DNA from 4 places in the Neobacillus sp. plas4 genome. Region 3 is predicted to be linked to each of the others. Evidence: riboswitches for the same ligand, from Rfam matches in the RefSeq annotation. Region 3 holds a riboswitch; each other region holds the start of a gene.
What was found. A riboswitch is a leader RNA that binds a small molecule or an ion and turns the genes downstream of it on or off. The one in region 3 is predicted to bind thiamine pyrophosphate.
Positions count from the first base shown of each region.

Region 1: another riboswitch for thiamine pyrophosphate. It lies ahead of thiT (energy-coupled thiamine transporter ThiT); the one in region 3 lies ahead of thiM (hydroxyethylthiazole kinase).
Region 2: another riboswitch for thiamine pyrophosphate. It lies ahead of AC2TFD_RS14120 (thiamine phosphate synthase); the one in region 3 lies ahead of thiM (hydroxyethylthiazole kinase).
Region 4: another riboswitch for thiamine pyrophosphate. It lies ahead of tenA (thiaminase II); the one in region 3 lies ahead of thiM (hydroxyethylthiazole kinase).

Region 1 covers NZ_CM170152.1:1,464,602-1,472,627, forward strand. The annotation lists gene AC2TFD_RS07315 (MerR family transcriptional regulator) at 1-349, opposite strand, end outside; gene AC2TFD_RS07320 (histidine kinase N-terminal domain-containing protein) at 536-1,669, opposite strand; TPP riboswitch at 1,788-1,894, shown strand; gene thiT (energy-coupled thiamine transporter ThiT) at 2,020-2,595, shown strand; gene AC2TFD_RS07330 (FeoA family protein) at 2,925-3,149, shown strand; gene feoB (ferrous iron transport protein B) at 3,149-5,155, shown strand; gene AC2TFD_RS07340 (FeoB-associated Cys-rich membrane protein) at 5,175-5,330, shown strand; gene AC2TFD_RS07345 (helix-turn-helix transcriptional regulator) at 5,434-5,892, shown strand; gene AC2TFD_RS07350 (transglycosylase domain-containing protein) at 6,018-8,026, shown strand, end outside.
Region 2 covers NZ_CM170152.1:2,829,071-2,837,096, reverse strand. The annotation lists gene AC2TFD_RS14150 (RNA-guided endonuclease TnpB family protein) at 1-1,074, opposite strand, end outside; partial or broken gene tnpA (IS200/IS605 family transposase) at 1,090-1,483, opposite strand; gene AC2TFD_RS14140 (thiazole biosynthesis adenylyltransferase ThiF) at 1,636-2,655, opposite strand; gene AC2TFD_RS14135 (thiazole synthase) at 2,652-3,419, opposite strand; gene thiS (sulfur carrier protein ThiS) at 3,421-3,624, opposite strand; gene thiO (glycine oxidase ThiO) at 3,636-4,766, opposite strand; gene AC2TFD_RS14120 (thiamine phosphate synthase) at 4,768-5,340, opposite strand; TPP riboswitch at 5,510-5,619, opposite strand; gene AC2TFD_RS14115 (SDR family oxidoreductase) at 5,802-6,293, opposite strand; gene AC2TFD_RS14110 (hypothetical protein) at 6,682-6,930, opposite strand; gene AC2TFD_RS14105 (FbpB family small basic protein) at 7,016-7,162, opposite strand; gene AC2TFD_RS14100 (MFS transporter) at 7,479-8,026, opposite strand, start outside.
Region 3 covers NZ_CM170152.1:3,052,601-3,059,106, forward strand. The annotation lists gene AC2TFD_RS15160 (hypothetical protein) at 1-387, shown strand, start outside; gene AC2TFD_RS15165 (MHYT domain-containing protein) at 424-1,920, opposite strand; gene AC2TFD_RS15170 (TIGR01777 family oxidoreductase) at 2,142-3,050, shown strand; gene AC2TFD_RS15175 (hypothetical protein) at 3,374-3,685, opposite strand; TPP riboswitch at 3,865-3,976, shown strand; gene thiM (hydroxyethylthiazole kinase) at 4,077-4,883, shown strand; gene thiD (bifunctional hydroxymethylpyrimidine kinase/phosphomethylpyrimidine kinase) at 4,896-5,702, shown strand; gene thiE (thiamine phosphate synthase) at 5,711-6,361, shown strand.
Region 4 covers NZ_CM170152.1:5,414,792-5,422,817, forward strand. The annotation lists gene AC2TFD_RS27080 (DapH/DapD/GlmU-related protein) at 1-624, opposite strand, end outside; gene AC2TFD_RS27085 (PHP domain-containing protein) at 641-1,513, opposite strand; gene tenA (thiaminase II) at 1,742-2,428, opposite strand; TPP riboswitch at 2,538-2,640, opposite strand; gene AC2TFD_RS27095 (LysM peptidoglycan-binding and 3D domain-containing protein) at 2,916-3,752, shown strand; gene AC2TFD_RS27100 (hypothetical protein) at 4,148-4,615, opposite strand; gene AC2TFD_RS27105 (hypothetical protein) at 4,931-5,068, shown strand; gene AC2TFD_RS27110 (DoxX family membrane protein) at 5,160-5,663, opposite strand; gene AC2TFD_RS27115 (alpha/beta hydrolase) at 5,857-6,891, opposite strand; gene ahpC (alkyl hydroperoxide reductase subunit C) at 7,248-7,811, shown strand; gene ahpF (alkyl hydroperoxide reductase subunit F) at 7,824-8,026, shown strand, end outside.

The sequences.
Region 1 (8,026 bases), 1.6 Mb from region 3:
GATTGGTAGTTAAATTTTCTTTCTGCAGGTCATCCAATTTATAACTAATTGGAATGAGGTCAAATAAATCATTTTGCAGTTGATGCATTTGCTGTATAACTATATTTAGATGTTTTTCCACTTCTGCTTCACAAATTGATTTGTCTTTCCTCATATCTAGCTTTCTTTTAATCTCTTCAAGTGGAAAGTGTAAACTCTTACATTCTTCTATAAACTTTAAGTCCTTTAACGTTTCCTCAGAATAAATTCGGTAATTAGATTTGGAACGCTCTGCGTTTAATAAACCAAGTGAAGTATAATAATCGATTGTCCGCTTAGAGACCATTGCAATTTCCGCTAATTCACCGATACGATAGACAGCCCCATCATACCACCTCGATCACTAAATTTTAAAATAATTATAGTCAATTACAACTGTACAGTCAAACGTTCTAGTTTGAATAATAGTTAGTATCAATATTTTATGAATAAAGTTCCGCAGGTATGAATAAGAAAATTATAAATTTTCAAAAATAAAATAAGAAACAAAAGTCTCCTATAAAGGAGACGCAGCTAATGGTAATCTAATTGTAAATATCGTGATTTTAGGCGACGATGAACAGGTTAATTCACCTTTATGTTTTTCAATAATTTCTTTGCACACGAACAACCCGAGCCCGGTACCGAGTTTTTTTGTTGTAAAAAAAGGCTCGAATATCGTTTTACTTAATTCAGAAGGGATCATTGGCCCATTATTGGATATAGATAACATAACATGGGTGTTATTCTCAATATAACTGTTAATTTCGATGGTTGGGTTTGGAATTCTGTGATGAATTAACACGTCAATGGCATTAAAGATAATATTAATAAAAACCTGACGAATTTCATCTGCATATCCATAAAGAGAAATTTCTTCGACAATTTCTTTTTTTATTTTTACTTTACCATCTAAAATTGAAGGATATAAGAAATTTAAAACCTCATCAATTAATTTATTAAAATGAAATTCCTCTTTTTCTTTTCCTATTAGTTCTTTCTTTGATAATAATAAAAATTGTGAAATTCGAAAATTCAGCTGGTCTAACTCACTTGAAATAATCTCTAAATATTTCATATCCGGATGGTCAGCCTTAAGAAGTTGAATAAATCCTTGAATCGAAGTGAGTGGATTTCTAAATTCATGGATAAAACTTGATGTCATTTGCCCGAGAAGGGTTAAACGGTCTTGATGAGTCGAATCAATAAACATCGTTTTTTCTTCAATAATTTTGTTTTTAGCTTCTGTATAATGAGTAACTGCGTAATAAAGGAATTTATCAAAGCAGAAATTTATCCTATTAATTGATTCTTGAAGAACTGACCATTGTAAACCAGATTTCCCTAAATAACTGTATAAAATGGTTCTTCCGAGATTGACATTATAGACAAAATCGCCAATATTAATATTGGCTTGGGCTCTTTCTTCAGAAGTTTCTAATGCATGCTGTTGAATCATCTCTAATAAATCTTGTTCATTCAGTTTATGCATGTCTAGCACTATATTAAACATAGTTATCCCATTCTGCCTTATTTTTTCTTTAAAGGGATCTCCATCAGCTATGACAATTGAATTTTCCCACTCTTCTATTAAACTTTTTTTATTCTTATCAAAAAAAGTAATTAATTCCGTTTGTACTTCAGATACCATCACACTTTTCCTCCTAAGGCAAATCCGAACAGACTAGTTATTTAATTATACCATGATTAGGAGGTTTTCCTTGTAAAAGTTCTATAAAAATAGTATATTTGTTAAGAAATTAATTAAATATTTCCACAAGGGGAGCTGCTTTCGGTGGCTGAGAGTGAACGTTCGAGTTCTGACCCTATGAACCTGTTAGTTAACGCTAGCGTAGGGATGTGGTTTGCCAGATATCAATATCAAGCAATGCAGACAATCCTTATATGTCGTGCATTGCTTTTTTTTGTTAATAAGGCACCATATTAAATTACAGGAATAAGCCTATCGAACGTTCTCCAAAAAAATTAGGGGGAACAAGTATGGAAAAAAAGCGCAATAAAACATTATTTCTAGTCGAAGTAGCCGTATTTTCAGCACTAGCATATTTATTAGATTTGGTTTCAGGTCTCTTGTCGCTAAAAATATGGCCGCAAGGAGGATCCATTTCGATCGCGATGATACCAATTTTCTTAATGTCCTTTCGTTGGGGGTGGAAAGGCGGTATCCTATCTGGGTTTTTACTTGGATTACTTCAGTTCATTCTAGGCTTTTCGCAAATCTATACACTGCTTCAAGGTATTATTGATTATGGCATTGCCTTTTCAGTCGTTGGTTTAGCAGGAATTTTTGCTTCACAGGTGAAAAATTCTCTTGCAAATAATCACAAAAAAAGCTGGATCACTTATGTAGTTTTAGGTACATTCTTGGGAAGTGCATTAAGATATCTTGCTCACGTCTATTCCGGAATCGTATTTTTTGGTGAATATGCGCCTGCGGGTCAGCCAGTAGCTGTGTATTCCTTTGTTTACAATGGAACCTACATGCTTCCAAGCTTTATCGTAAGTGCAATCATTGTAATCCTGATTATAAGTGCGGCACCGAAAAAAATGATCTAAGATAAAAAGAGAAAAGTCCTTGACTTTTCTCTTTTTTTTGAAATAAAGGATGAATTTTTGAACCTAGATTACTGTCCAGCTCCAGCGCCCTAGCGGCTAGTGTCCTTCGGTCTCCGCCCTACGATAAGTCACCATCGAATCGCCTACGGCTCTTCGTGTTTCCTTTATCTCAGTTGGAGCCCTCCAGGCCATACGCCGCTGACCAGGGCGCTTACGCTTTTCTTATTTTATTTCGGTTTTTTGTCACATAATTTAGCAGATATAAATGGTAAAATTACCTTATAAATAAAGATAATCATTCTCAATTAACATATGTAAGGGTGATAGAAATGTTCGGATCATTTAAGGTAGGAGAGAAAGGAATCATCGTTAATATTTCTAAGGTAGGCCGCTTAGTACAGAGAAGGCTGATGGACCTGGGAATTACTGAGGGTTCAGAAGTTTGTGTTAAATGTATCATGCCATTTGGCGGACCAGTGATGATTGAATCATGCGGACAGTGTGTTGGTCTCCGCCGCAAAGAGGCACGCTTAATAGAAGTGGAGAGAGTTTAATGGAAGTTGCCCTCATTGGAAACCCGAATACTGGAAAAACCTCATTGTTTAATAATCTAACAGGATCCTATGAATACGTTGGTAACTGGAGTGGCGTAACCGTTGAGAAAAAGGTCGGAGTCTTTAAGAATAATATAGGAAGGTTAATTGACTTGCCTGGTGTTTATTCACTTAATCCATTATCAAAGGATGAAGGGGTTGTAACTTCTTTTTTCTTGGAAGAACAGGTAGACAGGCTGTTAAATATTTTAGATGCTTCTCAGTTAGAACGTAATTTACATTTAACCTTACAAATGCTTGAATATGAAAAACCATCTCTAATCGGCCTAAATATGGTTGATGTCGCATCAAAACGAGGAATTCAAATTGATCCTGAAAAGCTGTCACTAATCCTAGGGGTACCCGTTGTTCCTGTAGTTGCTCGGAGTGGAAAAGGGTGTGATCGATTAATTGAAGTTATTTCCACTGAATCCAACCATTCAAAGGTAAAAAAACATATTTATTATGGTGGTGCTGTAGAAGATGCCATAAATAAAATAAGTATGGAATTAATAGGGAAGACCAATCATTCACCTAGATGGCTTGCTATTCAACTATTTGAGAGCAATGAATATGTAAAAACATATCTCGCTGATTTTGTTGAGGTTCATAAGCTTGAAGAACTTATTTCCCAGTTAGAGTCTGTAGTTATACAAGAAAATAACAATGTAAAAACACTTGCAAGTTTTATATATATGAAGAGGAAAGAAGTTATAGAGAAAATTTTAAAGTCATCTGTTCAAAAAATAGGTACAACTAAACCCTTGTCGGAAAAAATAGACGCAATTGTTACCAATCGTTACTTAGGAATGCCAATCTTCCTGCTATGCATGTATTTGATGTTTATGCTGACGTTTGATTGGCTGGGAACACCATTGTCTGACATCCTTGATGGATTTTTGACTGGACCGGTAACAGCGGGATTTGAAAGCCTATTACTTGCGATACACGCTTCTGACTTTATCCATGCGCTGATTATTGAGGGTCTCATTGCAGGTGTCGGCGGGGTACTAGTATTTGTTCCACAGATTTTTATTCTTTTCTTTTTTATTTCTTTATTAGAGGATTCAGGTTATATGGCACGGGTTGCCCTCGTAATGGATCGGATTATGGAGTCTGTTGGGCTAAATGGAAAGGCATTTATTCCGATGATGATCGGGTTTGGTTGTAATGTACCTGGTATCATGGCTGCCAGAACAATTGAAACGTCACGTGAAAGACTAATGACAATATTATTAACACCACTCATGTCATGCTCTGCACGACTTCCTGTATACGCATTATTTGTTGGTGCATTTTTTGTTGGACACAAAGCTCTATTTGTGTTAAGTCTTTATGTTCTGGGAATTGTAATTGCATTACTATTAGCAAAAATATTCTCTAAAACCTTATTGAAATCTGAAATATCTCTGTTCGTTATTGAACTGCCGCCATATCGGCTACCTCAATTCCAGTCGCTTTGGAGAAGTACCTGGGATAAGGGAAAGGGCTTTGTTCGAAAAGCTGGAACATTTATCTTTGCTGGCTCTGTTTTCATTTGGCTGTTATCCTATACGGGACCAAATGGATTAAAAGTGGAAATGGATGATAGCTTTTTAGCAGCGATTGGGAATTTATTTGCACCAATTCTTGATCCAATTGGATTTGGGACATGGCAGGCAGCGGCCTCTCTAATAACAGGATTTTTAGCAAAAGAAGCTATTATTTCTACCATGAATATTATTTATTTCGTACCCGAAAATGCGAGTTTGCAAGGTTTACTGAGCGATTTCTATACACCGCTTGCTGCGTACAGCTTTATGGTTTTTATTCTATTATATATCCCCTGTTTGGCAACTGCCGCAACAATCTATAAAGAAACAGGTTCAAGAAAATGGACGGCTTTTTCAATTCTTTATGCCCTAATACTTGCGTATGTTTTATGCTTGTTTATTTATCAGGGCGGCAAGCTGTTTGGTCTAGTCTAAGAGTAGGAAGGTGATCTCAATGATAGCAAATATTATCATTGGCGCTGCGATTTTTGGTTACGCCACATGGGCATTGGTTAAATTTATAAATAAATCAAAAAAAGGAAAATGTGCAGCTTGTGATCTTGAAAAATCCTGCTCTAGTCAAAGTCAGTGCGGCATTCCCCCTAAATGAACAAAAAACTGCTATCATCAAATACGATAGCAGTTTTTTTCTTTTAATTTGTAGGGAACTTGTGTAATATTACACTAGTAGGAATTGAAAGTGGGTTACGAAGATGAATAGAGAAGAGATCATTAAGCTAGTTTCTGATAAATTACGATTAATCCGCACAGAAGCAGGTTATACACAAGATAAAATGGCTGAGATTATAGGTATATCCAAAAAAACACTGGTACAGATTGAAAAAGGGAGGGTACTTGCAAGCTGGTCAACGGTTGTATCAATCGTTGCATTGTTTCGAGAAACCGAAACAGTCCAATTTTTATTTGGAAATGAACCGCTAGAAGTTCTAGAGACAGTTGCGCGCGAAGGGATCGACTACCGAAAAATGAAAACATTTGGCGGCCGGATTTGGTGGCGAGAAGTGTTAAGAAAAAACGGCTTTATCCTTCAGCAGAATATTCTTAGTAAACATTTTCGTATTTTGGATGACAAACATTATCGGATTTATAGCAGCTTTGATGAGAAACAAGCGAAAATCCGCTTTAAAGAGGTTACCAAGCTATACCAATAAAGAGAAGCAATCGGGAAATATTTCGGTTGCTTTTTTATTTGCACCCATTTGGTTAATTTTTCCCCTTTTAGGGAAAAAGAAAATGATGTCCAACATAATTGTATATTTACATCAAGGAGGAGAGCATGAAAAAGGTTGTGAATAATTGGAAGCGGTGGCATATGACCCAAGTGATGGTTCTTTCCTTTTCTCTTCTGATTTTAGGCTTTTTAGGAATTGTATATGCTTATTCGATGGATGTGGATATTTCTCCACTAAAGAATGAACTCCCTCAAGCGACAGTATTTTATGATTTACATGGTGAAATTGCCAGCAAGATATCAGCCAACAAAAATGAAGGCATTTCAATTAAACATGTCCCTGACACGTTGAAAAATGCAGTCATCGCCATCGAGGACAGACGATTTTATGAACACCATGGTGTTGACTTTATCGGGATTACCAGGGCGCTTATCCGGGATATAAAGGCTGGCGGTATGGTAGAGGGCGGCAGCACCATTACCCAGCAGTTAACAAAAAACACGTTACTAACCTCACAAAAAACCTTGAAAAGAAAAGTAGATGAAGTATTTTTAGCAATGAAAATTGAGAGGCAATACAGTAAACAGGAAATCCTTCAAATGTACTTAAACCAGATCTATTTTGGTGATGGAGCATGGGGAATTAAGCATGCGGCACGAAATTATTTCGCAAAAGAAGTGAACGATCTGACGATTGGTGAATCAGCTTTACTTGCAGGTTTAATTAAGGCCCCTTCATCTTTAAATCCCTATCATCACTTAGAAAAAGCAACACAGAGAAGAAACCTTGTTCTAGCACAAATGAAAAAGCAAGGCTATTTAACACCACAGGAGTATGAACAAGCAATAAATGAAAAAGTAATCTTAAATAATAGAGGCGGGGACCCCTACCGAGGGAAATATCCTCACTATGTTGACCAAGTGTTTGAGGAAGCCATTAAGGAATATCATTTGTCTCAAGATGAATTATTAACAGGGGGATATAAAATCTATACCGAACTGGATCCTAATATGCAAAATTCGATGGAAAAAACCTACGAAAATAAGACCTTATTTCCAAAGGGAAGTGATCAAATTGTTCAAAGCGGCGGGATTCTGCTTGATCCAAAAACCGGCGGCATCCGAGCAATCGTTGGAGGACGCGGGGAACATACCTTTAGAGGCTATAACCGTGCAACTCAATTAAAGGCACAGCCAGGCTCATCGATAAAACCGCTGGCAGTCTACACGCCTGCACTAGAAAACGGCTGGAAAATAACAGATATGTTAAAGGACGAACCAATGAGCTTTGGGGAGTATGAACCAAGCAATTACAATCATGAATATGCAGGCGAAGTACCTATGTACGAAGCGGTAAAGGATTCGAAAAATGTTTCAGCCGTGTGGCTATTAAATGAAATTGGGATTGAAAAGGGATTAGAGGCAACGAGAAGATATGGGATTCCTTTAGAAAAGGGTGACCGAAATCTTTCCCTTGCTCTAGGGGGTGTAGAACGCGGAGTATCTCCCTTAATAATGGCTGAAGCCTATTCTGTTTTCGCAAATAATGGTGTCCGAAAGAAAGCCCATGTCATTAATAAAATAATAGATGTAGAAGGCAATCTGGTAGCAGAGTGGAAGGAGAGGAAAGAAAAAGTTACAACAAAAGCTGTGACGGATCAAATAAATACGATGCTGCTTGGAGTAGTAGAGCAGGGGTCGGGGAAGAGTGCCCAAATACCAGGCATAGAAATTGCAGGGAAAACAGGTTCAACACAAGTGCCAATCGAAGGGGTTAAAGGTGTTAAAGATCAATGGTTTGTTGGCTATACACCGGAGTTAGTTGGAGCGGTATGGGTAGGATACGATAAAACCGATGAGAAACATTACCTTAAAACAACAAGTGGTGGAGGGGCAGCAATTGTGTTCCGTGAAATCATGAAAGAAGCATTAAAAGATACTCCTCCCACACGTTTTAATGTCCCACACATTGATACGTTGATGAAAGATAAACAAGAAGAGGAAGAGATAATTCGAAAATCACTTGAAGAGAATTTTTATGAAGGTGCCAGAAAATGGGAAGAAAAATGGCGTAGGCAAAAAGAAAAATGGGAGAAACGCTGGAATAAAATAGG
Region 2 (8,026 bases), 220 kb from region 3:
TGCTTTTCTCGCAATACTTTTGCCGTACATTTTCTGAAATGCTTTATAGGAGAGTTTTTCTGTTTGAATGGAAGAGGCTAGTTGAAGGATTTGGTTGGTATCTCGACCATGAAGCTGTTTTCTAACTTCTTTAATTTTTCGTTCTAATTCTCTGTGTTTTGAACGCATTTTGATGTATCTCTTGGAGTTAATCCACTTCTTTTTACCTTTTTTCACAACACCATTGCATTGATAGTTATTTGGGTTATTTGATCGTCGCTGTCGGTCCATTTTACGATTGATTCGTCTTTTTTCCTTATCGATTGAAACAACTTCTTCACAAAATTCCTTTAATTCGGCTTTCGATTCCCCAACCATCGCAATCGTAGAGGGACCAATATCAAGCCCAATATTTTCGTTTCCTAATTCATATTTGTGATGAGGGTAACCTTCCAGAATTAATTGAACATAAAACCGATTTTTCCCCTTTACTTCCTTTTTAATAAGCCGACAATACTTTATTCGATTGTTAAGTGCGTGCTGCATCCATTGATCTTTGGGGTCGATTAGGCATTTTAACGTAAGTGTTTTCCCAATAAAAACATAACCATTGGAATAGGTTAGAAATGTTTTGTTGTTTTTTCCTTCTAAGGACACAAACTCACTTTTTCGTTTAAACCATACCCTTTTCGCTTTCTTAAAGGCAAATTTTTGCACAGCCCTAAAAGCCCTAGTAGAGATTTTTTGACAAATGTGCGTACCTAAATGTTCAGCTATAAACTTGGAGTCATTTTTTGTTTTTGTTCCAAATGATTGAATAGAATAATCCGTAAACCCAAAAGTCTCATTGAGTTTTTTGAAATTAACTCTGCGTTTTTCAACCTCTTCTTCGATCGTTTTAGATAAACGAATTGTTTCTTTGTATAGATCTGTTTGTTGAATCGCCTTAAGCCTCTTTATACATTCTCCTAGACAAGCATTGTAAAGCTGCCTTACACAATCAGACAACATCAAAATATACTTTTCTTCTTTGGCATTGGTCCTTAATCGAATCGTAGCGCTAAAAGAGAGACTTCTATCTTTTGAGGCTGCCATGTCTTACACTCCTTTTTAATTTTCTATGTACTGTTTTTACAACATCAAGCGTAGTACCACCAACAGTGGAAACAAAATAGCTATTTGTCCATAAAGATGGAATTCTACTTTTTAACCATGGAAATTCGCTTCGAAGGTACCGAGAACTTCTTCCCTTCATCATTCTAATTAGTTTGTTGATTCCGAATTGTGGGTCGCATTCAACGAGGAGATGCACATGATCTGGCATAATCTCCATTTCGATAATCTCAGATTTAGTATCTTCGGCAACTTCTAATAGAATAGATTTAAGTCTTTCATCTACTCCATCTACCAATACACTTCTTCTATATTTAGGGCACCAAACCACATGATACTTACATGAATATACAACATTTAGATTGCTCTTATACTGAATTAGACTTTTCATATTCTTATTATATCAAATAATTTAATTGAACGCTAACTTTAAGAGAACATTAGTTCCTTAAATGAATATAAAACAACCTTACCCCATGCATGAATGCAGGGGCTTGCGGTTGTTTGTTTTGGTTATTTTTATGCAGCTGTTGTTCCTTCTAATTAACCCAAGTATTTATGGTATAGCGACCTTGCTTCAGTAATATCCTTTGTTCCATGCACTAAAACCCTTCCGTCTTTAAAAATGACTAATCGGTGAGTATCCACTGTATACGATAATAGGTAAGGATTTCGCTGTACCGTTCCCCCTTGATTTATGAAAAGTTTTTCTAAAGCTTCTAAATTACGTACAATAGGAACGGAAGGTCGTATCTGGACAGAATCTCTTCCACAAAGTACAGCTGACTTTGTTTGATTTTCAAAGGATAAAAATGGATAAGAGCGTTTTACTCCACAAGTAGGGCAATCCTCATTTTTCAGTTTATCTACATTTATGGAAGTATAATGGTTTTTCCATAAATCAAAAGAAACCAGTTTGTTTCTTAATGAATCCCAATCACCGACCAAAATTTTTAATGCTTCACTTATTTGATGAGAAACAACCATGTTAACCGCAGGATTAATAATTCCTGCTGTATCACACGTTAATCCTCCTAGCGGAACTGTTTCTAGTATACAAGATAGGCAAGGCGTTTTTTCTGGAATAATAGTGTAGGATATTCCGTAGCTTCCAACGCAAGCACCGTAGATCCATGGGACTCCAACCTTTTGTGAAACATCGTTAATGATCATTCTTGTTTCGAAATTATCAGTGGCATCAATAATCAGATTCACTTTTTCGCCCCAAGTTTCAAGCTCTACGACAGAGGCATCCGCAATGATTGCCTCAATGTCCAAAGTTGAGTTAATGTCAGTTAAACGACTTTTAGCAGCGATTACTTTGGGAATTCGATTATGGGCATCATCCTCTGTATATAATTGCTGCCGCTGTAAATTAGACCATTCTACATAATCACGATCCACAATCGTTAGTTTACCAATCCCAGCACGGACGAGTGCTTCGGCACTTGCTGTTCCAAGTGCCCCGGCTCCTATTATAAGTACATGCTTATTGAAAATTCGTTGCTGTCCCTCTTTACCAATAGGTGAAAATAGTTCTTGTCGTGAGTACCGATTATTCACCCGATACTCATTCCTTCCTTTGGACTGCTTGCTGCCGCATATCTCTTTTTCTCGATTCGACCGGCCTCATAACCTAATCGTCCAGCTTCAATCGCTAATTTCATTGCTTTTGCCATTTTTACCGGATCCTTTGCTGCCGATACAGCCGTATTTAATAATACAGCATCGGCTCCTAATTCCATAGCCAATGCGGCATCAGCTGGTGAGCCAATACCAGCATCCACGATAACGGGAACAACCGCTTGTTCGATAATAAAGCTAAGGTTGACAGGATTGATGATACCTTGACCAGAACCTATTGGCGAGGCACCTGGCATGATAGCATGACAGCCTGCTTCTTGAAGTTTCCTAGCTAAAACTACATCGTCAGAGGTATAGGGGAGGACAATAAAGCCTTCCTTCACCAATTCTTCCGTTGCCTCTAGGGTTTCAATCGGGTCAGGAAGTAAGGTTTTATCACAGCCGATCACTTCCACTTTAATCATATCGCATAGGCCTGAAGCTTTCGCTAGTTTTGCGATGCGGACAGCCTCTGCTGCTGTTTTCGCTCCTGCAGTATTTGGCAGCAGACTATATTTATTGGTATCTAGCTGTTCTAAAAAATTCGGCTGGCTTGCTTCAAAAATATTCATTCGTCTAACTGCAAACGTAAGAATTTCTGCTTCGGAAACTTCCACTGCTTCCTTTTGGATTTCAAAGCTTGGATACTTTCCTGTTCCAAGCAACAAACGAGATTGAAAGGATAATGAACCTATTTTTAACATATCAACCGCCTCCTACAAAATGGACTATTTCGATTCGATCTTTATCTGATAATCTAGTACTTTGGTGTTCAACCTTGTTTACGATTTCACCGTTTACTTCCACAACAACGACCTTATTATGGATTTCATAATGTTCCAGAACATCGGAAATACATACTACATGTTCTGGTAATTGGATTAACTCCCCATTTAATATTACCCTCATGTTTTTACCTCCTACCGTACTTTTTCTTTGTATCTTTCTAATTGAAAAGCTGAGAGTAGATCATCATTTAGCAAATTGCCTGCTACTAAATCAGCTACTAGTTTCCCTGTAATAGGGCTTAATAAAATCCCATTTCTAAAATGCCCAGCAGCAACAAATAACCCCTGCCATCTTGGATGCTCACCAATATAAGGAAGTCCATCTCCTGTCTGTGGCCGAATTCCAGACCATACTCGCTCCCATGCCGCATCCTTAATCTCCGGAACCAGTTGAGTGGCTCTTTCTATTAAACTTGCGATACCCTTAGGTGTAACACTGTTATCATATGTATTTTCAATCATGGTCGCACCGATATAAATTTCCCCATTACGTTTTGGTACGAGATAACATCGTTTATCCGAAAAAATCGTTGTGTTGATAATCGGCTCTTCTGTTCTAACGGAAAAGCATTCGCCTTTTACTGGATACACACGAATATCAATTCCAGCTTCACGCATTAATTTTGCAGACCAAGCTCCAGTGGCGACGACAACTTGATCACAATTTACAATGCCATTAGTGGTAATAACGCCTTTTACCTGACTATTTTCAAATTTAAATGAAAGGACCTCAGTATTTTGACGTATTTCCGCTCCAAAATTGACTGCCGCTTTTGCAAAAGCTTGTGTTAACTTTGCTGGCTGCACATGACCATCATTCGGGAGATACATCCCACCAGCTAAACTCGGTGACAGTGATGGCTCCATTTCTCTTACTTCCTTTGTATCCAGCCATTTTATTTCTGGATCCCAATTCCTTTGAAAGGTGACCTGTTTTTTTACTTCTAATGCGATTTCTTCTGATTCTGCAATTTTTAACATTCCTTTATTCACATACTCGATATCGACTCCGCTGTATTCAAATAACTCACTAGAGAGATCAGAAAACATCTTCTGACTTTTTAAAGCCATCTGGAATAAGGGACCGTCTTGTTCCAGCTCCGCTTGTGCCGCCAGCATTCCTGCAGCTGCACTTGAAGCTTGGCACCCCAATTGATTTTTCTCAATAATGATTACTTTTCTTCCTATCTTTGATAGCTGATAGGCAATCGAGGCTCCGTTAATTCCTCCTCCGATTATGGCAACATCAAAAGAATTTTCCATTTTATTCACCTCCATTATTTAATGCCTTACGATAAGCCTTTACTGCCAATAATGGGTCACGCGCTTCTAAAACACCTGACATGACAGCAATCCCATTTGCCCCTTCCTTTAGAACTTGCTCCGTATTATCAGGTGTTATCCCTCCAATGGCAATAACATCAATATCTAAATTTGATAGCTTTTTTACTTCCTCAAGACCGTTTGGGATCTTATCTGGTTTTGATTGAGAATGGAAAACATGTCCGTATAGAACGTAATCTGCACCCTTCTCTTTTGCTTTTAGACCTTCATGATAGGAATGGATAGAACTCCCTATCCTAAGCTGAGGAAAGTTTTCTTTTACACTTGCTGCATCTAAACTATGAAAGGCTAATTGAACGCCTCTGGCCCCTGTTACGAATGCAACATCTACCCGGTCATTAATCATGATCTTTGACAGTGATATGTTATTTTCTGTTAAAAGTTCTACTGTTTCAAATAGTTCCCTAGCAGTTTTTTGTTTTTCTCGTATATGAATTGCAGTTATATATGGATGAATATCACTTACAATTTCCCCTAACTGTTCGATTGCCATTTTACCATTGGATATAATATGTAACTCTTTCTCTTTAATACTCGTTAAAATACAAGTCCCCTCCTATTTGAAGATGCTACTTTTCAATGAAATCAAGTAAACAACAAAAAACCACTTCCTAAAGTAAGAAAGTGGTCGAAAAATTTGAAATAAAGCATTTGCTCTCCAAATATCGAATTTCCCACTTCCCTACGCTGGTATAACCCAGATCAGGTTCATAGAGTCCCGAAGTAGACACTTCAATCTCAGCCTTTTAAAAAGGCACCTCTAGCGGATTTGATTCATTTATTCATTTGAATTAATTACCTTACATGGTTAATGTTAGCACGTTGATTAGAAATGTCAAACTATTTCTTTCCACGAAACAATAGCTGCAAAATCTAGTGATTTTACAAAACAAAAAACACTCACAATCATTGATTCAACATTTGTGAGTGTTTGTAAGAAGACGATGGAAGACACTACCTTAAATTAAGACCTTGTGTCATTCCCCCATCAACTTCTAAAACTGTCCCAGTTATATAACTTGATGCATCAGAAGCAAAAAACAATACAGTATTTGCAATTTCCTCTTGTTTCCCAATTCTACCTAATGGAACTTTTTTAAGCATCCTCTCTTTTATTTTAGGATCCATGGAATGTAATAATGGAGTGTCAATTGTTCCAGGAGCGACGCAATTAACTGTAATATAAGGTGCAAGTTCTAATGAAGCAGTCTTAGTTAAACTTACTACACCAGCTTTGGAGGCTGAATAATTTGCTTGACCAAAATTACCTTTATAAGCTATGGATGAAAGGTTTACAACTTTGCCATATTTATTTTCTATCATATATGGGGCTACAGTTTGTAAAACAAAAAATAACCCCTTTAAATTTACGTTCATTACCGTATCCCAATCTTCCTCGGACATATTTACAAGTCTAACATCTCTAAAAATCCCAGCATTATTAATGTTATAATTGCTACTTTATTTTTTAATTCCAAAGTATATACCCCTCTCGATTTACTTTTGTGCTAGAATAATTTTACAACATATTAACGGAATTCCGTTAATCATACGAATTATCAGGAAACTCAAACCATTTCCATTCATTACTTTGTTAGCTTATATACTATACAATAATTACATAGACCGCAGTCACAAACTGACGTCTCTAACACATCACATCATTATTCAATTATCCACACAAAGGAAGCCTGCTGATGGAAAAGCGCCGTCCTGCTCCCACTGCGGGTAGTTTGGTTCATCTTCATGAATTTCTAGTCCATTCATAATTGAACAGGGCGGAGTATGGTAAACCCACCCTGTTCTAACTATACTGACATCTACTCTTCAAACTTTATTCTATCGATGCACGGTCAAATGTAGCTGGGTTAGAAATTGGTGATATTTCTCCGTCTTTAGCCTGAGGAATCGTCTTACTAGTCAATCCAAAGTAGTTGCCCTTACTAAACTTCATGCTTGAATGAATGGAGTCTTCCCAGTTATCAAAATGGTAGAATGACTGAAGAAAATTATCCCAAGTTAAATCATCACCATTCCTCTTAATCTCTTCGACTAATAGTTCAGCTGCACCCCAGCCTGTCATAGATGAACCAACTAGAGGATCATTCGGATAATCCTGACTTTATCGTTCAACAAAAGCCTGCAGTTGTGGTTGTCTGTTCTTTATTTCATCTTTTAGCATTATTTGCTTCGTTGATATATTTATTCTCTATCTTTGTTTCAATCTGTTCTAGCAGCTTTCTATCTTTTTCTATTTCTTTTATATTTTCTAATGTTAACTGATAAAGGCTCTGTTTTCTCATAGATCTGGACATTAAATTTTTCCTGCTCCTTTTTTTATCTTAAGCTATCAATTTATACTCTATTAAGACAGTTCAATTTGTTAAGAGTTCCACAGCCAAAAATGGCTCTTCTTCGTCATTTTATCTGAAATTCGCAATTTCAGACCTTACATGGAAATGAACAACTTTATTAATTTTGTACTTTGACTTTATCCCAGTTATAAATAGAGTGGATTTAGTCATAAATTCTTTTTTGATTACAGCTCTTTAGAAAAAATTTTACATTTAGAGTTGATAATATTTCATAATATTGCAATAATTCTGCAAATTAAAATTGAGCTATTTGTAGCTAGGATTTAACTGAAGTTGATTCAGGTATATTTATTTTGGGTTCGGTATTTATAGCTGAATCACTATATTTTTCTTGTACAAATATATATGCAAGAGCTACAATTATACCCGGAATGGCAAATATTAAAAAGTTTACTTGAAATGGTAAACTCATGGATATCAAGATTCCACCAACGGCCGGGCCTGCTATACCTCCAATCCTTCCGATTCCCAATGTCCACCCAATACCAGTGGAACGCATGGTGGGAGGATAAAATTGTGAGATATAACCGTATGTGGTTAATTGAGTACCTGTCGTAGTAGCTCCTGCAAGGGCAATTAGTAGATAAAGGATGTAAATATTTCCACCTAAGCCCAATAAAATAAGGGACAATGCTCCCACAATAGCGAAAATAATTACTACTTTTCTACCACTCCATCGATCAGATATCCATCCTCCAACAATAGTGCCTATGATAGCTCCAAAGTTTAATACCAATAAAAACATTAAACTGGAGTTAAGTGCATACCCTGCTTCAGTCATTAATTTAGGAAGCCATGTATTTA
Region 3 (6,506 bases):
CCCGGATTTGGCCAAATCTATAATCGACAATTTCTGAAAGGTGTCTTTCTCCTGATCGTAGAACATTATGATAATGTTATGGGAAATATTAATACTGCCATTCATCTTGATTTTAATGGATTTCATCAAAAAGCATTAGAGGCAACCAATTTTCAATACATGTTGTTTTATCCAGGTTTCTATGTTTATGCAGTTTGGGATGCCTGGTACTTTGCAAAGCCAAATGCCGCCGATAAAACAAAATCCGCCATCCCTTTTTTGATTGGAGGGTTTCTGGGTGAATTTGGTGCGATATTTGCTTCACGGTTATCGATTCCCACTCTTACTGTTGGTTTGTTAATGATCGTACCAATGATTACTGGCATGATTATTTTTCGAAATCAATAAAAAGGCTTTACCTTTGTGTAGGTAAAGCCGACGCACTTAGGAAGATTGGGTTAATGTTAGATCGTCGTCCTCATTCATGCTTAGATAATCTAAATGACTAATCTCTATTGGTAAAGTGATGGTAACAGTCGTAGAACTATTTGGAACACTCTTTATTTCGAATTTTCCATTGTGATTTTGAATGATTTTCTTGCTTACCATTAACCCCAAACCCGTTCCTTCTGATTTTGTTGTGTAAAATGGAGTCCCTAATAAATGGATTTTATCCTGTGGGATCCCCACACCATTATCCACAATGGAAAGAACTAAATGAGCGTCTTTTTGTTCCATTCGAACCATTATCTTTCCACCATCAGGCATGGCTTCGATGGAATTCTTGATTAGATTGGCAGCCACTTGCTTAATTTGGTTTTCCTCGCACTTAATAAGAAAACGTTCGCCAACAAATTCTGGAAAAATTTCGATATTGTTCATAATCGCTTGGGTATTTAACAGGGTGATTACATTTTTAATACTGACCGATAGATCGGTTAAGGAATAATGAACAATATGGGGTTTTGACAGGACCATAAATTCACTTACGATAAAATTAATCCTGTTTATTTCGTCAATCATAATCTTCGAATAACGTTTATTGGTTTCTAAATCGTCGGTCTCATTCATCATTTGGGTAAATCCTTTTAATGTCGTTAATGGATTTCTGATTTCATGGGCCACCCCAGCAGCCAATTCACCCACCAGTGATAGTTTCTCCGATTCTCTTAACTTTTTCTCATGCTGATTAAGGTCCTTCATTTTTTTAATTAGTTTTTTATCAAGGAAAGCACTCGATAATAACATAATCAGCACGACAACAATAGCAGGGACACTAATGAACGAACTCAAGGTACTCGAATTAACCGAGTAATAGGTGGATCCAGAAATGAGATTTGGTTGATAGTGAAGAATGGTCCCCCACATTCCAATATAATGCATTCCTGCGATACCAATCCCCATTAATATGCTGCTCAATATCCGCCAATTAAATTTCATGGCATAGTGATGATTAAAGTAGAATAATACCCATAGTGAGCCGAATGCAGCTGTAAAAGCAATTAAAAAAGACAAAAGTACAATAGGCGTCTTATACGTGATAGAGAAATTTATATGCATCGCTTCCACACCTAAATAGTGCATACAAACGATTCCTCCACCCATCAACAGACTAGATAAAAAGAGTCTAAAAAGATTAGCTTTCATCAAAAAGAAGGCAAGCCCTGTGCCTGAGATGGAAATCAGCAGCGATAGTAATACTATTCGCGCATCATATTCAATTGGATTCGGCAGCTCCATCGCGAACATAGCAACAAAATGCATCGTCCAAATCCCAATCCCCATGGCAATCGCACAACCCAATAACCACAAATGGTATTTAATATTTTTAAAGATAATCATTTTCCATCTAAGATCTAACGCGATATATGAAAAAAGAATACCGAGAAGAATGGAAAAAACCAACCAGTAATCATTATAGGACCCTGCCATATGCTCCATCGTAAACCACTTCCAATTACTTTCTATTTCCTACCATGATTCACTTCCAAGCGAGAGATTATAACGGAAAAAGGAAAAACGGGAATTTGTACCTAATGAAACAAGAGGATCTGCAAACATTGAATATTGTTTATTTCGTTTAAAGTCAGAAGTTTCTTTGAAAAAAATGGTATAATTTTCATATATATTTTTCGGCACGTTGAATGAATCGGAGGGGAATTATGAAGATTGTAATTGCTGGGGGTTCCGGATTTATTGGTCAAAAGTTAGCAGCACTGCTTCTTGCTGAAGGGCATTCGATCGTAATTCTAACAAGACAAAAGAAGAAATCCTCTGATAAGCTGCAGTATGTTCAGTGGCTTATTGAAGGCACTTCACCAGAAAATGAAATTAATCGTGCAGATGCTTTTATTAATTTGGCGGGGGTTTCCATCAATGATGGGAGATGGACTAAGAGTCATCAGAAGCAAATATATGTCAGCCGGATGACAGCAACAGATGAGTTAGTAAGAATCATCTCAAGCCTGACTGAAAAGCCGTCTGTCTTAGTCAATGCCAGTGCTATTGGCATTTATCCAGCTTCTTTAAAGAATGTTTATAACGAAAATTCATCGGAAATAGCAGACGATTTTCTCGGCAGGACGGTACGTGACTGGGAAAATAAAGCGAAACTAGTAGAAGAACAATCCATTCGAGCGGTGTTTATGAGATTTGGTGTGGTGCTTGGGAAGGAAGGCGGAGCACTTCCGCTAATGGCGCTTCCTTATAAATTATTTGTCGGGGGAAGAGTGGGCTCAGGGGAACAGTGGGTATCTTGGGTTCATGTAACCGATGTCGTCCGCGCCATCCTCTTTGCCCTTGAACATCCTCATCTGAGTGGACCGGTTAATGTCACATCACCCTCGCCACTTCAAATGAGTGAGTTTGGGAAGGCAATAGGTTCTGTTTTACACCGCCCACACTGGTTTCCTGTACCTTCTTTCGTAATGAAAACAGTCCTAGGTCAAAAAAGTACACTCGTTTTGGAAGGTCAACACGTTATGCCTAAAGTGTTAATGGAGGAAGGATTTGAATTCACGTATCCATCACTTAAACCTGCTTTGGAGGATTTACTTACTTTTCATAAATAAGATTCAAACTTGTTTTTAATAGGCAATAATTTTAAGAATCTTAATAGACGGAGAAATTCCGCTTATTTGATAAAATACATTAAAAATATCGAAAATAGACGGAGAGATTCCGCCTATTTATAAATAAAACATAAAAATGGGGGATTTTGCATAGCATAACCGGAAAATTTCCGCTTATATTCCACGAATCATGCCCCATTTTTCAAATAACCGGAAAACTTCCGCTTATTTTACAATCGCTGGTTACTTATGCGCTATTCAACAGACTTATTTAACAAAGCCTTTCAAAATAAAGCAAAGCCCTACTCAATTGAGAAGGGCTATTACTTTTTCTTTTTGACTTTGACGATCCCATTGGCAAAATTATCTCTTTCAAAATAGCATATCACAACATCATCGACTTGAATGTTATCCCCCGATACGATGCTTTCTGCAGAAAAAATTATTTCCTTTCCATCATCGCTTTCACCGTAGTATTTATTCTCCTTAATTTCGCTAATCGTATATTCTATCGTAATGTACTCAGAGGATTCATCGTTAAGATTGGCCACTGTAGATGTGGTTTGTGATTTTACTATAACTAATATTACTAAGATTATTGCAAGCATCCCAAGGATGATCATTCTTTTCAACATAAAAATTCTACCTCCACTATGTATTTTAAGAGATGATGGGGGAAAGTAAATCCGACTTTAATCCTTTGGTCTTATTACCTATAACATACACTCTTTTTGAAGCTGGCGCAGATCCTATCAAATCCAATAAATTGACATATCGAAATTATTAGACTATTATAAGGGATAATTTATAAGATTTTTACTACTAGGGGTGCCCTGATAGACGGGCTGAGAGAAAAACGATACGTTTTTTAACCCTTTGGACCTGATCTGGATTATACCAGCGTAGGAAAGTAGCCAAGCGAAAATATCCTTTTTCTCTAACTATTTAAGCCGGGTCCTGTTAATGGATCTGGCTTTTTTATGTTTAAAAGAGTGATAGGATCATTATTTAGAAGGAGGAACTGCTATGAACAGCAGCGAAATGAGTTTAATTTTACAAAGAGTAAGAGAGGAGAACCCGCTCGTACATAATATTACCAATGTGGTCGTCACCAATTTTACGGCAAATGGGCTACTCTCTCTAGGGGCGTCTCCAGTAATGGCGAATGCTCCAGATGAGGTGGCGGACATGGTTCGGATTTCACGTGCCCTCGTGCTCAATATCGGGACTTTAAACAAAGAGGTGGTCAGCTCAATGATTCTAGCTGGAAAAACAGCGAACGAAATCGGAATTCCAGTAGTTTTTGATCCGGTGGGTGCGGGAGCGACTCCATTTAGAACGGAAATGGCACAAAAGATTATAGAAGAAGTGAAAATATCTGTTCTACGTGGAAATGTGGCTGAAATCGCCAATGTTGTTGGGGAAAAGTGGGAAATCAAGGGCGTTGATGCGGGTGAACAGCAAGGAGATCACGTGGAATTAGCCGTAAACGCAGCGAAAAAGCTCAAAACTACTGTCGTAATCACCGGAAAAGACGATGTTCTTACAAATGGCGAAACAACGTATCTAGTGTCCAATGGACATCACCTGTTAACGAAAGTAACAGGAACTGGTTGCCTATTAACCTCCGTTATCGGTGCATTTGCAGGAGTAGAAAAGAACTTTGTCCATGCTGCATTATCTGCTTTAACTTTCTATGGGATTGCAGCGGAAAAAGCATTCGAAAAGGTTGGTAATGTAGGGCCAGGCAGTTTCCAAATCGAATTTATCAATCAACTTGCCCTTGTTTCTTCAGAAGATATTCATCAATTTGCTTCATTCAAACAGCTATAAGGAGTGATCACCATGAAAAAAGCTTTAACGATTGCCGGCTCTGATAGTGGCGGCGGTGCAGGAATTCAGGCAGATTTAAAGACTTTTCAGGAGTTAGAGGTTTTCGGAATGTCTGCTCTAACCGCAGTAACAGCCCAAAATACATTAGGGGTTCAAGCTGTTTTTCCGATGACAGCGGAGGCCGTTACCAAACAAATCGAATCAATTGGCCAAGATATGGGAACAGATGCCCTTAAAACTGGGATGCTGTTTAATGCAGAGATCATCAAAGGTGTTTCCGAAAAAATAGAATACTATAATTGGAAAAATGTAGTGGTCGATCCTGTTATGATTGCTAAGGGAGGTGCATCGCTGCTACAGAATGAGGCAATTTCGGCCTTAAAACAATATTTGCTGCCTCTTTCGTTGGTCATAACACCGAATATCCCTGAGGCCGAGGTTTTAACGGAAATGTCGATTAAAACCGTAGAAGATAAACGGGCAGCTGCCAAACGACTTAATGATTTAGGAGTTAAGAATGTGGTCATAAAAGGCGGGCATGATGAAGACGAAAATGAATCAATCGATTTATTGTTTGATGGAATCGAATTTACGACATTTACAAGCACAAGAGTTCAGACAAAGAACACACACGGTACAGGGTGTACGTTCTCAGCGGTTGTCACAGCAGAACTGGCCAAGGGTTTAAGTGTATTTGAAGCAGTTTCGAAAGCGAAAAACTTTATACAAGCAGCGATTGAAGATCAACTCGAGATTGGTCAAGGGCACGGACCAACCAATCACTGGGCATATCGGAAAAGAAATCAACTGAAAAGGTAGGATTGCAGATGACGAAGACAATAAGAGAGGCATTGAAAGTCTACTTTATCATGGGCAGTACAAACTGCAAGGATCATCCTGCCCAGGTTTTGCAAGAAGCCATTGAAGGAGGAATTACCCTTTTTCAATTCCGCGAGAAAGGAATCGGAGCCTTAAAAGATGATAAAAAGGTTGAACTCGCCAAAGAACTACAACAAATATGCAGAGACCATCGAATTCCTTTCATTATTAATGACGATATCCGCTTGGCGATCGAACTGAATGCAGATGGTGTACATATAGGACAGGATGACGAGCCGATAGAGGAAGTCAGAAAGATGATTGGCAACGATAAAATCATAGGAGTTTCTGTACATAGTTATGAGGAGGCAATGAATGCATTAGAAGGTGGAGCCGATTATTTTGGAATCGGGCCTGTTTTTCCAACAAAAACAAAAGAAGATGCCAAACCATCTAACGGAACGAAGCTCATTGAAGAATTACGAGCGAGAGGGGTAACCATTCCGATTGTTGGAATAGGTGGAATCACGGCGGAAAATGCTGGGTCAGTCATCCAAGCAGGTGCAGATGGTGTATCGGTTATTACAGCCATAAGCCATGCTCCTTCCGTAACCAACGCAGCTAAAGCATTAAGAAATAGTGTCTTAGATACTCTTTAATCTTATCTATAAAGATTGGATGATTCTCGTATGGAAAAAAGTGAAAAACTTTATTCGTGCCCGTATTAACTCATTTTTGTGGATTACGGTAACGATAAAGCACTATTCGTGCCCGTTAAAGCCCATATTTGTCGTGTTCAGTAAC
Region 4 (8,026 bases), 2.4 Mb from region 3:
CTTTTTTAGGAACGCGTCTACATCATTTAATTCATCAAAATGGGCTTCAAGTTTTTTCCTTGGCCAATCCCACCAGGCAATTTCAAGTAATCGATCAGCTGTTTCTTTTGAAAACCTTCTTTTAATCGGCTTGCCAGGAACACCCACGATGATCGTATAAGGCTCGACGTTTTTCGTGACAACCGACCCAGATCCAACGACTGCTCCGGTACCAATCTCTACGCCCTTCATAATAATCGCACCATGACCGATCCATACATCATGACCAATTTTTACGGTTTGAGTCCTCCGCCAATTAAAAAGGGCTTCATCATCCTCCTTGGCAAAGTCATATGCTACCTTTCGATAAGTCATATGGTGCTGACTGACTCGGTCCATAGGATGCTGGACCGGATTAATACATACGTGGGACGCAATCGAACAAAACTTCCCTATTTCTGCATAGTTAACTGTTACATCATCCATCGTGTAGGTATAATCACCAAATGTCGACTCGATGATATGATTATTTTCTCCAATCGAAGTCCATTCCCCCGCATAACTATTAATAATATAACTGGAATCAGCGAAGCTTGGAGTGATGGATAACTTTTTTTCTTTTTTGGGCTGATAAATAAATGGCATAGGAATGTTCAGCTCCTTATTTAGATGATTCTTTTTTTCCGGTCCGCTCTCTTCTCGCTACTAACGCTTCAAAAGTCTCCATTCCTGGGCTTTTACTCCCAATTAGTACAGGTTTTTCTCCATATTCACCGTGAAAATCAGATCCACCAGTCATGATTAAGTCATACTTCCTTGCCAGCTGTTTGGCTTGTTCCTCATGTTTCTTATCATGCAACGGATGCCAAACCTCAATTCCCTGCAATCCAGCTTCCACTAAATCCGGCACCATTTCAAAGTTTCCATACTGACCCGGGTGAGCAAGCACCGGTACTCCGCCAGCAAGAAGAATCGCCTGAACTGCTGTTTTGGCGTCCATATATTCCATTGGAATAAAAGCAATCCCCGGCTTCTCACCATTTTGTCCGCGATTAAATAATTTTTTATAAAGTGGACCATAAATGGAATCGGTATATCCTGCTTCAATCAATGCATGCATGATATGCTGCTTGTAAACTCCTGTCCCTCCATGAGCAATTTCCTTACAGCGCTCCCATGTGATCTTATATCCTGCAGCGATTAATCTTTCTACCATTTCCTCCGAGGCTCTGTGTCTATTGTTAACGAGTGGTTGACAAATCGTTTCAATTCCATCATGACCAGGTTCAATAAAATAACCGAGGATGTGAACACGGCGGCCTCTTTCAAAATCAAACCCTGACATCTCAATGCCTGGAATGACTTCTATTCCATATCTCTTTCCTGTTTCAACTGCCTCTTTAAGACCTTTCGTGGTGTCATGGTTCGTAATCGCTAAGTGCGAAACCCCTTGTGCAAGAGCTAACTCCAAGACTTCCTCAATCGACAATGGACAATCTGAAATATTCGTATGACAATGTAACTCAATTTTCACGCAGGTCCCTCCTTTATCTTTGCTATAAGAATAACTTGGTACCAAGTTATATAGTGTTAATTGTGAGTAAATTGTTTGTAAAGGCTCTTTTCTTAAACTTTGTTGCTTTTTGAAATTTTGCTCACCATTTCACAATACCAATAAAAAATTCATAAAATAAAACAGGCATGATTCATCAAAATTGAATCATGCCTGTTTTTTTCAATTATAAAAGAAACCCGATAAAACTCATCCTTTTACTAACTCCAATTTCACTGGCCATTCTTCAAGATTATAGGCCATATCCCAAAACATATATTCAAGCTGACAGCTTAGTAAGAAATGTTGTTTCATTTTTTCTTTTTCTCTTTCTGGTGCGTCCTTCGCCCACTCATCCAATAGCGCGCAAAATTTTGTAGTAATGGAATCTGTAATCATTCCGTAGAAAGTGATCCATTCATAAAATGGATGTGATGGATCCGGATGAATCTCTTGTAATAGTTTTTTCCCAATTTCCCAATATGTCCATGGGCATGGTAATAAAACAGCTAAAATTTCTCCTAATGTTCCCTCATGAGCAACGGTAAGCATATGACGTGTATAATGAAGTGCGGATGGTGCTAATGGGTAACCTTGTAGTTCTTCGTATGGCACACCGGCAACTTGACAAAAGTTGTTGTGCGGATGGATTTCACTGTTTAAGATAAATGAAATTTGCTGATTAAACATATCCATATCTTCACGATTCTCACACTTCGAAACTGCTACTCCATAAATTCGAATAAAAGCATTTAAATATTCAAAGTCTTGTTTCACATAATGAATCAACTGCTCCTTTTTTAAATCTCCATTGGCAATGCCTTGGACAAATGGATGTTCAAAAATCGCATTAAAGATTGGATTTGCTTCATTTCTTAGATTTGCAGAAAAACTCATAACATCAGCCCCCTTATTGGTATTAACGGGAAGACTCTAGTTGGAGCAAAAAATGGTAAAAACGAAAAAACCGCCCCAAAAATGGAGCGGTAGAATAATTGACAATATCCTGACACAGACTCCACTTTCCTACGCTAGTATGAACTAGATCAGGTTCAAAGGGTCCAGGATCATACCTGTCTCAGCCATAAATGGCTCCCCTAGTGGTCTTCCTATTAAATTACTATTAACTCTACATATGCAATCTACTGAAGTCAATCATTAATTATCATAAAAATCTAACTATTTACTAGATAGCAGCTCCCCGAAACACTTTTACACTTCCTTTTAACGACTGACTTTATAGAGTTTAGTTAACCTTAGAAATAGTATTGCAATATAATCGCCATGGTTGTAATCGAATTAACACCTCCCTGTTCTTTTTCTCGGAATATTCTATGTTACGATTATTAAAAATTAGCAACCAAAGAACATGGAGGGTAAATGAATGCTTAAGAAATTTGTATCGATTTTAGCAGTTGCTGTACTCTCAGTAACTGTAAGTGCTAATGTTCAAGCTGCATCGATTACAGTACAAAAAGGAGACACTCTTTGGGCTCTATCGCGTGCAAACAACATGTCTGTGGAATATATCCAAAAGTTAAATAATCTTACATCAGATCTAATACATCCTGGGGATGTACTAACCGTTGCCCCTGAAAAACGCTATACGGTTATACAAGGCGACACCTTATGGGACATAGCAATGGCACATCAAGTAACAGTTCCACAACTGAAGGAATGGAATCAATTACATAGCGATTTGATCCATCCTGGATTAAATCTAGTAATCTTTGAAGGTTTAAAACCTACTACTATTTCTTTAACAAATAAATCAGAACAACCTGCACCACCAACAAAAACAGAAAGTACGCCTGTAGTTGAGGCACAAGCAACTCCTGCGCCGTCTGAAAGTACTCCTGCAGCGGAAGCGCCAGCAGTAGCGCCGGCACCAATTGAAAGTGCCCCTGCAGTAGAAGCCGCTGCACCTGAATCAAAAGAAATTATCGTTGAAGCAACAGCCTATACCGCTTCTTGTGAAGGCTGCTCCGGTATTACGGCTACTGGAATTAACCTTATAGAAAATCCAAATCAAAAGGTCATTTCCGTTGATCCATCTGTTATCCCGTTGGGAAGTAAAGTGTATGTAGAAGGCTATGGTGAAGCAATCGCCGGAGATACTGGCGGAGCCATTAAAGGAAATAAAATTGATGTCTTTATTCCTTCTAAACAAGATGCCATCAATTTTGGAAGAAAACAATTAAAGGTAACCATATTGAACTAACACTAAAAACACTGCAACACCTTATATGATAAGGGATTGCAGTGTTTTTTTGCAGTAAAAGAACAGAGAAACCGTAGCGTATCTACTTCCTTTTAGTTAAGGGGGTTTTTCCTCAAATGAGGAACCTAGTAAAAGTAAAATAAGCGGAGACTTTCCGGTTAAATGCAGAATGGAGTGCGTTTTTAGGGAAATAAGCGGAGTTTTTCCGGTTATTCATTGCAAAATCGCCTATTTTCATCATTTTCTAGTCAATAGGCGGAATTTCTCCGTCTATTTAAGCAACTTTTTATCTTATTTTCTAATTAAGCGGAATTTTTCCGTCTATTCATCAATCGGGTGCTTAACCTGATCACCCAACCGATAAGAGCGGATTCTCTTGGTCCCAGATGCGGGGATCAGCATCTTTTTATCGACAAGTTGAGAAAGAAAATTTTTACCGTCTTATCACTTAGATTCAAATACTTCTCGACTTCTATAGGGGATATTTCTTCTCCTTTTCGAATCGCTAGTCGAAGAACTTCCTTTTCGAGTAAGGACAGTGATGCCTGGTCAAGTTCATCACTCACCCAGCGCCCAATCACTTGCTGAACGATTTGTTGGCATCGACGAGGCTTCTCATTCACTTGGTCATAAGAAAAGCGGATCACAGTCCATCCATCAATCACTAGCTGGTTTTGACGTTCCAAGTTGTCTGAAAATTTCCATCTACTTATGTTCTTTAGATGAGGGCCATATCCGTCGACTTCAAGGCAAATTCGGATGGCGGGACGAATATAAGCAAAGTCCAAATACCTTTTGCCATCCTTGAAATCATCAACTTCATATTCTGGATGAGATATTTGAAATGGTAAAATGCTGGCCACCACACTTGCTTCAAGAACAACATTTCAGCCTGATTGTGACCTTCTCTTAAGCGCCCCAACCGTTCACCGCTTCTTGCCTGCAAGTGAGTATTCAAAAAGGTCTGGTATTCTTCTCAAATCCCATAGTATCCCTTCTCCTACCTATATATATATATGTAAAAACTACTTAAAATCTAATAGATCCACAACATGGGTATACATAATCGAGGCCAAGTACGAATTATTTATACTTTTGAACTTCTGACAAATTTTTAAAATTAAAGAGTATTAAAGCGAGTGAAATTAGAGGTTTAATGTACAATTGGAGAATTGTACATGACAAATAAAGTAGCTAAGATAAAAGGAATAACCAGAGGATTGAACTATTTTGGTTTATCAAATTCTTATATTTGTCAATCCATTTTCTTTATCCTTCGACAATACCACTCTTATCATATTCCTGCCTATTGTTAAACTCTGAAAAAAAAGACGATTCGGGGGGAACGAATCGTCTTTGTGTATTATATATTTGCGATTCGAGGGGGACGAATCACCTTGTTACCTGTTATGCAGTTGCTTTTGCCTTACCTTTTCCAACTGTTTTGCGGATGAATGGTACCACCCAGTGGTCTAAGCCGTAACGGCCTGCGTTGTAACCTGCAGTCAAGATGATGAAGCCTAAGAAAATATCAGTTGGGTTATGAGAAACAGTTCCTGCTAAGAAGAAGCTGAAGTTCATGACTAGACCAAAGAACATTGCTGCTGTTGTTAAACATCCAAGCATAAGACCTAAACCGATTAATGTTTCGCCCCAAGGAACGATGAAGTTGAAGACATCGATGTTTGGCAGTGCAAAGCTTTCTAGGAAGTTTACATACCAGCCGTACACCATGTTGCCATCTGGACCAGTAACTGGTTTTGCAATTGCTCCTTTTAAGAATCCAGAAGCGTCGAATCCGCCAGTAATTTTATGAAAACCTGCTGTGAACCAAGCATAGCCAAGGTATAAACGAATAATTGTTAAAATAGCTGCTGAAACTTTATTTTCTCTTAAAAAATGATTAAACATTTTTCATTCCTTCTTTCAAATTTATCTTGTTCTCTATACTTACACTATAGTGGATTTCAACAGTTAATAACATGGGTGTAGTGTTAAGTTCACAGTTTGTTTGAAATGTTATGGCGGAAGTTTGAACAAGACTAAAAGAAGACGAATAACTACTATTATTTTATGTAAATCAGTTTGGCAATCCTTTTTCTTCCTATTTAAGGTGCCTTAATTCTTCTATAAAATATTGTTCTATGATTCTCGTATCATCTGGATGGAATAAATGTGCTGATTTCTCTGCCCAAATAAAGTTCTTCCCCTTTTTTGCATTCAACTGTTTGAAATAGTCTTCTACTAAACTTCCATGCACATGAAAATCCTTTCTTCCATGTATGAAAGTAACAGGCATTTCCATTTCCTTAACACTTTTGAAAAAATCATTCTCTGCCAATTCTTCGATGAATGCTTGCGTGTAAATGAGCTTGAAACCATGATAATACGAATGGACAATGTCCATTAGTGTATAATCTTCGGATTGAAACATAGGTTTTGAAACTCCAAGTAATCCTGGATGCTTTACATCTTTATCGGTATAAATCAGTGTATTAAATTTTCTCTGCCATTTTCTTAAAACGCCCCATTGCTGAAAACTTTCTACAAATGGGGGCTCACCAATCGATTCTAGCTCTAGTAATGCTTTATTATTTCCCCTCCGCTTTGCCTCTTCCTTTATCCACTTTAACGCCAACCTGTCATTTTCTGTCCAACTGACAATTTGTGATATGCCTACATAGGAATAAAACTTCTCCGGATATTTGGCTGCAAGCTCTAAACTAATCGTTGAGCCCCATGAATGCCCTGCCAGAAAGATCTTTTCTTTATTAAAGCGCTGTCTTAAATAATCAGTAAGCTCATTGGCGTCTAAGACAAATTGGTTGATATTCATAGACTCTGGCGATATGTTTTGATGATAAGACTTGCCTGTTCCGCGCTGATCCCAAAAAACAACAACAAAATGCTTCACTAATTCCCTCGTATTGGTGACGATAGTATAATCACGCCCTTTTGATGAAACACCAGGAAGCGGCATAGTGGGACCGCCATGTACAACTAATAGGATGGGATTATTTAGATTCTCCCCTTGCAATAATATCGATTGCTGTATCCCTCCTATATAAATTGTCTGAACAGTGCTTAATCCTTTTTCAGATATGATAAAGTCTGGCTTTTTTGTAAAAATCCCCGCCACTTATCGACGCCCCCTTCTTAATTTTGCATGTTTGTTTTCTAAATTCAGTATAAGAGAATGGGAAAAATTTGGAAATACCATTTCTCAAGATTTAGCGAATAATAAAGACTTACCCATTTTTCTCACTTAGTTACATAAATAATGTGTTAATGAGAAAAACAGACCTTAAATAAGAATATTGGCTTGAATTAAAATTAGAGTTGATTCTAAAAACAAATTAACGAAAAACAAAACATTCTAGTTGACATTTAATTGCTTCTATACGATAATAACAATTGTATTAGAATTATTCTAATTTAGGTTTTATTTTATTTGAGGAAAAATTTACAAAACATATACTTAGGAGGAAATTAATCATGTCATTAATCGGTAAAGAAGTACAAGCATTCACAGCTAACGCATACAAAAATGGAGATTTTATCACTGTTTCAGACGAAAACTTTAAAGGTAAATGGAGCATTGTTTGCTTCTACCCAGCAGACTTTACATTCGTTTGCCCTACTGAATTAGAAGACCTGCAAAACGAATATGCAACATTACAAGATCTTGGTGTAGAAGTATATTCTTGTTCAACTGATACTCATTTCACACACAAAGCTTGGCACGACAACTCACCAGCTATCGGCAAAATTCAATATACAATGATTGGTGACCCATCTCAAAGACTTACTCGTGCGTTTGATGTACTTGACGAAGAAGAAGGTCTTGCACAACGTGGTACTTTCATCATCGATCCAGACGGCGTAGTACAAGCGATGGAAATCAACGCAGACGGTATCGGCCGTGATGCAAGCACACTTGTTAACAAAATTAAAGCAGCACAATATGTTCGCAACAATCCAGGCGAAGTTTGCCCAGCTAAATGGCAAGAAGGTTCTGAAACACTTAAGCCAAGCCTTGACCTAGTAGGAAAAATTTAAGGAGTAGATTTCATGTTACTAGATGCAGATATTAAAGCACAGTTATCCCAATATCTTAATATGATGGAAGGCGAAGTCCTTCTCAAAGTCAGCGCTGGTTCCGATGATGTATCACGCGACATGCTGCTGTTAGTAGACGAACTAGCTGCCATGTCCTCGAACATTAAGGTTGAGCATACAGAATTAGAGAGAACACCAAGCTTTAGTGTAAATCG